DNA from 2 places in the Desemzia sp. FAM 23989 genome. Region 1 is predicted to be linked to the other one. Evidence: a T-box and tRNA genes for the amino acid it is inferred to sense, from the RefSeq annotation. Region 1 holds a T-box; the other holds one or more tRNA genes.
The links. The T-box of region 1 lies ahead of leuS (leucine--tRNA ligase). A T-box ahead of a tRNA ligase gene usually reads a tRNA of that ligase, here a tRNA-Leu.
Positions count from the first base shown of each region.

Region 2: it has a tRNA-Leu gene. The T-box ahead of leuS (leucine--tRNA ligase) is inferred to sense a tRNA for this amino acid. The anticodon was not compared.

Region 1 is NZ_JBGQQT010000006.1:89,130-93,339, reverse strand. It holds gene ACEN36_RS05375 (PTS mannose/fructose/sorbose transporter subunit IIC) at 1-297, shown strand, start outside; gene ACEN36_RS05370 (PTS system mannose/fructose/sorbose family transporter subunit IID) at 320-1,231, shown strand; gene ACEN36_RS05365 (DUF956 family protein) at 1,389-1,766, shown strand; T-box leader at 1,943-2,171, shown strand; gene leuS (leucine--tRNA ligase) at 2,247-4,210, shown strand, end outside.
Region 2 is NZ_JBGQQT010000011.1:70,989-75,198, reverse strand. It holds gene pyrF (orotidine-5'-phosphate decarboxylase) at 390-1,103, shown strand; gene pyrE (orotate phosphoribosyltransferase) at 1,105-1,734, shown strand; tRNA gene ACEN36_RS07915 (tRNA-Leu) at 1,845-1,927, shown strand; gene ACEN36_RS07910 (FAD-dependent oxidoreductase) at 2,180-3,526, shown strand; gene ACEN36_RS07905 (CPBP family intramembrane glutamic endopeptidase) at 3,628-4,210, opposite strand, start outside.

The sequences.
Region 1 (4,210 bases):
GGATTCTTAGAATCAATGCCTGCATGGTTGACAGATGGTATGGCTATCGGTGGTGGAATGGTTGTTGCTGTTGGTTATGCACTAGTTATCAACATGATGTCATCTAAAGAAGTATGGCCATTCTTTGTTCTTGGTTTCGTAGTAGCAGCCGTTTCTGAATTGACATTGATCGCTCTAGGAGCAATCGGAGTTGCTATCGCTCTTATTTACTTGAACCTTTCTAAAATGGGTGGTTCTTCAAGTAACGGCGGAAACAATACTGGTGATCCGCTTGGCGATATCTTAAACGATTATTAATCCTGAAGGAGGAGAAATTGACATGGAAGAAAAAATTACTTTATCTAAAAAAGATCGCTTAGCTGTGGCATGGCGTTCAACATTTATCCAAGGTTCTTGGAACTATGAACGTATGCAAAACGGCGGTTGGGCATTTTCAATGATTCCAGCCATTAAAAAATTGTACAAATCTAAAGAGGACCGCTCAGCAGCATTGAAACGTCACTTAGAATTCTTTAATACTCACCCATATATCGCTTCACCAATTCTTGGTGTTACTTTAGCTCTTGAAGAAGAACGTGCGAATGGCGTTCCTGTTGATGATGTAGCTATCCAAGGGGTTAAAGTTGGTATGATGGGTCCTTTGGCCGGTGTTGGTGACCCGGTGTTCTGGTTTACTGTACGTCCAATGTTAGGAGCTCTAGGAGCTTCATTAGCAATGGGAGGAAATATTCTTGGACCAATCTTATTCTTTGTAGCTTGGAATTTGATTCGTTGGGGCTTCATGTGGTACACACAAGAATTCGGTTACAAAGCCGGTTCTAAAATCACAGAAGACCTTTCTGGTGGTTTATTGCAAGATATTACTAAAGGTGCATCTATTTTAGGGATGTTTGTACTGGCAGCATTAGTACAACGATGGGTATCGATTGGTTTCAAACCCGTTATCTCCGAAGTACAATTGGAGGACGGAGCATTTATTGAATGGGATCAGCTACCTGCAGGTGGAGAAGGAATGCGTCAAGCCTTTGAACAAGTAAATTCAGGTATGGCTCTTTCTCCTACTAAAGTGACCACGTTACAAGATAACTTAGACCAATTGATTCCAGGATTGGCACCGTTATTGTTAACATTATTCTGTATGTGGTTATTGAAGAAAAATGTTAGCCCAATTGTTATCATCTTAGGTTTATTCGTAGTTGGTATCGGCGGACACTTGATCGGACTACTATAATAACTGAAAGAAACATCAGTCGATTCAATTCTGTAAATGAATAGTGGATCGTAAAAAGAGCGGCTGGGATTTTTGTCTCAGTCGTTTTTTTTGTGGTTTATTTGAATGAAGAAACGTATAATGACTGTAAGACGATAAATGAAATGGAGCGGTTTGAATGGTTGAATCAATTAACACAAAAGTGGATTTGGTGATCGATGCCACCGCTTTTACGGGACTAACAGATTATGGGAAAATCATGATCGGTGATAGAGGATTTGAATTTTATAATACGCGGGATCCGCACAAATTTATTCAAATTCCTTGGGAAGAGGTAAATCTTGTGATTGCTTCAGTCATGTTTAAAGGCAGATGGATCCCGCGTTATGCGATCGAGACGAAAAAATCGGGTACGTTTACTTTTTCTTCAAAAGACCCTAAAAAAGTTCTTCGTGCGATACGCGAATACGTTGACCCCGATTACATGGTACACTCATTGAGCTTTTTTGAGGTTATCAAAGGTGCTTATAAAGCAATAGGGAAGAAGAAAAAATAACTGTTTTTAGTATCAATTTTTTTTGCCATTAGATAAATATAAAAGTAACTTATCGATAATAAGCTTTAAAGTGTGCACTGAGTTTTTTTACTCCTGCTCTCTTGTTCGCTTAGAGAAAAGTTTTTAAATCTTTAATTGAATCTAGAACTAGAATTTGTTAAAATGAAATCAATAATCAAAAGACAGTGATAAGGATCAGTAGGAATGGCTCTTTTTTAGAGAGCGCATGGTTGGTGAAAATGCGCAGAGATACATTTTGAACTCGCCTTAGGAGTTGCTTTGCTGAGAAAGACTTTCAAGTAGGCAGAGACGTTTCATCCGCGTTAAGGATAAGATGAGATTGCAAGAGATTATTGCAGTAAATTTAGGTGGTACCACGACTATAAAATTGAGTTCGTCCTAAGAATACAAGGAATAAATGCCTTTGTATTTTTAGGGCGATTTTTTTTACACTAATATTAAGAAAAGAGGTAATTAGGAATGAGTTTTAATCACAAAACCATTGAAAAGAAATGGCAACAATATTGGGATACAAATAAATCTTTCCGCGTAATAGAAGATCCTGAAAAAGATAAGTTTTACGCAATGGACATGTTCCCATATCCATCAGGTTCAGGACTGCACGTAGGACATCCAGAAGGCTATACTGCAACGGATATTCTTTCTCGAATGAAACGTGCTCAAGGGTACAACGTGTTGCATCCTATGGGCTGGGATGCCTTTGGTCTGCCAGCAGAACAATACGCACTGGATACAGGAAATGATCCGGCTGAATTTACAGCTGAAAACATTCAAACGTTTAAACGTCAAATCAATTCTCTAGGATTCAGTTTGGACTGGGACCGTGAGATCAACACTACTGATCCAGAGTATTACAAATGGACTCAATGGATCTTTACGAAATTATATGAAAAAGGTTTGGCTTATGAAGCAGAAGTAGCTGTAAACTGGTGTCCTGCTTTAGGAACAGTTTTGGCTAATGAAGAAGTCATTGATGGCAAAAGTGAACGCGGAGGACATCCTGTTTACCGTAAGCCAATGAAACAATGGATGCTGAAAATCACAGCTTATGCAGATCGTTTGCTAGAAGATTTAGAATTAGTAGATTGGCCAGAAAATATCAAAGATATGCAACGCAATTGGATCGGTAAATCGGTAGGGGCCAATGTAACGTTTAGCGTGAAAGAATCTAGTGAAGAATTTACTGTGTTCACGACAAGACCAGATACACTTTTTGGGGCGACGTATGCTGTTTTAGCTCCTGAGTCTGATTTGGTTGAAAAAATCACTACACCAGAACAAAAAGCAGCTGTTGAAGCCTACATAAAAGAGAGTAGTCTGAAAAGCGATTTAGACCGTACAGATTTGAATAAAGACAAATCAGGAGTCTTTACTGGAGCTTATGCAATCAACCCGGTAAACGGGAAAGAAATGCCTATCTGGATCGCAGATTATGTACTGGCTTCATATGGAACGGGAGCTATCATGGCTGTTCCAGCTCATGATCAACGTGACTGGGAATTTGCGACTAAATTTGATTTAGAGATCATCCCTGTACTTGAAGGTGGAGACATCACAAAAGAAGCTTTCACTGAGGATGGGACTCATATCAATTCAGAATTTTTGGATGGACTTGGAAAAGAAGCTGCTATCGAAAAAATGAATAGTTGGTTGGAAGAAAAAGAAATCGGCAAAAAAGAAACGACTTATCGTTTACGCGACTGGTTGTTCGCTCGACAACGTTATTGGGGAGAACCTATTCCTGTTATTCATTGGGAAGATGGTACGACCACTACTGTCCCAGAAGAAGAATTGCCATTGTTGCTGCCAGTAACTAATGAAATCAAACCTAGTGGTACTGGTGAATCTCCGCTTGCAAATATCACTGATTGGGTAAACGTAGTTGATCCAGAAACCGGTAAAAAAGGGAAACGTGACACAAATACGATGCCGCAATGGGCAGGTAGTTCATGGTATCATTTGCGTTACATTGACCCCCACAATTCAGAACAATTAGCGGACCCTGAAAAATTAAAAGAATGGTTGCCGGTAGACATTTATATCGGCGGGGCAGAACATGCTGTATTGCATCTATTGTATGCACGCTTCTGGCATAAATTCTTATACGATATCGGTGTCGTTCCAACAAAAGAACCGTATCAAAAATTGTTCAACCAAGGAATGATCCTAGGAGAGAACAATGAGAAAATGTCTAAATCAAAAGGGAATGTAGTCAACCCTGATGATGTGGTAGAACAATATGGAGCAGATACATTACGTGTTTACGAAATGTTTATGGGACCGTTAGATGCTTCTATTGCATGGAGTGAAAACGGACTAGAAGGAAGTCGCAAGTTCTTAGACCGCGTATGGCGTTTGATCATGGATGAAGATGATAAGTTACGTGATCGTATCACGACTTTTAATGATGGTAAGTTAGATGT
Region 2 (4,210 bases), on a different contig from region 1:
TATAGCCATAATTTTTCATTCTGGCAAGTATAAATTTTCCGTTGACAACCCCTGTTCAGTTCGCTAAGATTAGAACCAATGAAATACAAAAGATTTCCTTAATTGAGTCCTGTGAGGCTGAAAGGAAGTGCGGAAAAGCTACGCTCTCTTTGCGCTCCTATGCCCATCTACAGGCTAGGAGCGCTTTTTTTGCTGGGAGACTTCCAGCTTCAGCTGGTTTAGTCGAACAGTACAAGATTGAGCGTAAGCGAGAGGTTGTTCATAAAATTTTATCTTTTTTGCAAAATTGCTAGGCCTCGCAGCTCTACTACAACAGCATATGAAGTGTCATATGTAGCTACTTTACTGGAAGAACAAACCGAAACCAAACCGACATGGAGGATAAACAAATGATGACCAAACCTATTATTGCTTTAGATGTGCCGTCTAAAGCAGAAGCAATGTCTTTTCTAGAGTCTTTCGAACAAGAATCCTTATTTTTAAAAGTTGGGATGGAATTGTATTACAGTGAAGGTCCAAGTTTGATACGTGACTTAAAGGATAAAGGCCATCAAATCTTTTTGGACCTAAAATTGCATGATATCCCCAATACTGTTTATCGAGCGATGAAAGTTTTGGCAACTTTAGAAGTGGATATGGTAAATGTACACGCAGCTGGTGGAAAAGAGATGATGGAAGCGGCCATGAGAGGGTTGGAAGAAGGAACCAAAAAAGGGAGTAATCGTCCATTACTGATTGCTGTAACTCAGCTGACTTCTACTACAGAAGAAGCAATGCAAAACGAACAACTGATTGGACATTCGTTAGAAGAAAGTGTCACTCAATATGCCAAATTGGCTTATCAAGCGGGATTGGATGGAGTAGTGTGTTCAGCACTAGAAGCTCGCATGATTCATGAAGCGACTGGTCAAGGATTTTTATGTGTGACTCCCGGCATTAGACCTGCAGGAGCTGACATTGGAGATCAAAAACGTGTAGCTACGCCTGAGTTAGCGTTAAAAGAAGGAGCTACTCATATTGTTGTGGGACGTCCGATTGCACAATCTGAAAACCCAGTAATAGCTTATAAAAATATCACCAACCAATGGAATGGGGAGAAATAAGATGAATCAAGAGACTAAATTTGCAGATTTATTATTGGAATGTGAGGCAGTCAGTTTGAGCCCGAAAGTACCTTTTACTTGGGCGAGCGGTATCAAAAGTCCAATCTACTGCGATAATCGTATTACGATGAGTTACCCATCAGTGCGAAAAGAAATCGCTAAAGGGTTAGCCGATTTGATGCGACAATTTTATCCAGATGGGGAAGTGATTGCTGGAACGGCTACAGCTGGGATTCCTCATGCTGCTTGGTTGGCGGAAGAATTAGATTTGCCGATGATTTATGTCCGTGGTAAAGCTAAAGACCATGGCAAACAAAATCAAATCGAAGGCCGCCTTCAAAGTGGACAAAAAGTGGTTTGTATTGAAGATTTGATTTCCACAGGTGGAAGTGTCATTGATGCTGCATTAGCCATTCAACAAGCTGGCGGAGAAGTTTTAGGATGTGCAGCAATATTCAGCTATCAACTTCCTGCAGCGAAAGAAAATTTCGAAAAAGCTGGATTTGAGATACACACACTTTCAAACTATACGACTTTAATCGAACAAGCTGTAGAAAAAGGCACTATTGACTCGGAAGAAAAGCAGTTGTTAGAAGAATGGCGTAAAAATCCTTCTCAATGGGGAAAATAAAGTGATTCAGTTTATATTGAGTGATGTTAAATAATTTTTTCTAAATATCGCAATAAAAACCAGCTTTACAATTTTTTGAAATATTGTTAAAATTGGTTGTGTTGCGATAAGCGGCTGTGGCGGAATGGTAGACGCGCTGCCTTGAGGGGGCAGTCAACAATTGTTGGTGGAAGTTCGACTCTTCTCAGCCGCATAAAAATTTTATAAGACTATTCAGTAAAGGGTAACTAGCTGAATGGTCTTTTTTTGTACGAATTTAAGTATACCGCTTTCATATATGGATAGAATAAATTGAATACTTATCTGCCTTTTTAATAGATATAAAAGGATTTTTAATCTGAAAATCGGTAAAACACGAACATCTTATGCATATCATTTTATAAAAATCTAAATTAATGGTATGGTGCATTCTGTAACAAAAAATAGTTTATTGGAGGCAATTGAAGTGAAAATTATTGTTGTAGGAACATCTCATGCTGGTTATGAGTCAATTCAAACGTTGTTGAAAGAACAGCCAGATGCTGAATTGCATTTGTACGAACGTGGAGACACAGCTTCATTCTTATCTTGTGGGATTCAAAGTTACTTAGAAGGAGTAGCCGATTCGCTAGATAGCCTACATTATGCAACAGAAGGTTCTTATATCGAACAAAAAGTAAATGTTCATATGAATAGTGATGTTGTGGGAATCGATCCACAAGCTAAAACAATTACTGTAAAAACAAGTGATGGAGAAACAGAAGAGAGTTATGACAAATTGATCATTTCTCCAGGAGCCATGCCGGTTAGAATTCCTATTCCAGGTGTTGATTTAGATAATATCTATTATGTACGGGGCCGTAACTGGGCTGAAAAAGTTAAAACACGTATGGGCCAATCTAAAAAGGCCGTTGTTGTAGGTGGAGGATACATTGGTATCGAGGTGGCTGAAGCATTTGCTAAAGCTGGTATCAAAACTACGGTTATCGATTCTTTAGATCGAGTGTTAAACACTTATTTAGATAAAGAATTCGTAGATGTATTGAATGAGAATATGCAAGAAAATGGATTGACTGTCCGTACAAGTGAAATGGTTAAAGAAGTCATTGGAGAAAACGGAACAGTAACTAAAGTCGTTACAGATAAAGGCGAATACGAAGCAGACACCGTTATTATGGCTGTTGGGGTTCGTCCTAATACGAAATGGCTTCAAGGCATTGTTGAGTTGAACCAAGATGGAACTGTAGCAATCGATGAGTACTTAGAAACTTCTGAAAAAGACATCTTTGCAATGGGAGATGCTACTAAAATCCCGTTTGCTCCAAATCATGGATCTAAACTGATTGCTCTAGCTTCAAATGCTCGTCGCCAGGGAGTTATTGCAGCTAAGAACATTTTAGATAAAAAAATTAAAATGCCTGAAGTATCTGGAACATCTGGATTAACATTGTTCGACTACAAATTAGCTTCTACAGGTGTGAAAGACATCGATCAAGATTCTATTGATGCTGAAGTAGAAAGTACTTTTGTAGTAGAAAATATTCGTCCTACATTTATTGATGACGAAAAAGTGATGATGAAGATTCATTTCGAAAAAGAAAGCCACCGCATTGTCGGTGCTCAATTGATGTCAACATATGATGTGACAGCTTCAATCAATGTGATTTCTGTAGCTATTTCATCCGGTTGGACACTAGAACAATTAGCGTTTGCCGACTTCTTCTTCCAACCAGGATTCAACCGTCCATGGAACTATTTGAATGTTCTCGCTCAAAAAGCTTTGGATGGTAACTTTGATGGGGAAAAGCTATAAAATAAGATAACTCCCTCAAAAAATTAAGTAAAAAAGAAAAAAGTATCACGCTGCTGTTGATAGGTAGCGTGATACTTTTTTGTATCTAGAATTGTTCCATTTCAAAAGACAGCTCGCTCATTTAAATAACCTTTAAGATGGATGGCATTTTTCCATAAATAAGCAGTATACAAAACCGCAATGATTGTAGTAACGACAACTACTTCTATTCGAGTTGAACCTACATTAGAAATACTCGCCAAAAAATTGTAAAGAATGTGCGCTAGAATGCAGACTTTTAAATTGCGCGAAGAAATCATGACTACCATAAACAAAAAGCCGACTACAAAGGCGTTCATAATTTGAAGAGATGTTTCGTAGCCTGTCATCTGGGTAGCAACAAGACTGATGATATGACCGAAAGCAAAAGTTGAACTAATGAAGAGAACAACCGTTAAATGTTTCCACTTACGGCTTAAAGCATTGAACATTAATCCACGGAAAATGACTTCTTCCATAAAGCTTACTGCTGTATAAAGACCTAAGAGCGCTAGAACATCAAGTAAAGGCAGTGATGTTTGAAAACCATAAAAAAGTGAAATACCAGAGATGAAAAAAAGTGGCAAATAGTAAAGCATTATTTTGTTGGATTCAGTGGCTGGAGTTGTCAAACCTATTTCGGTGCTTAAACCGGTTCTATAAAGA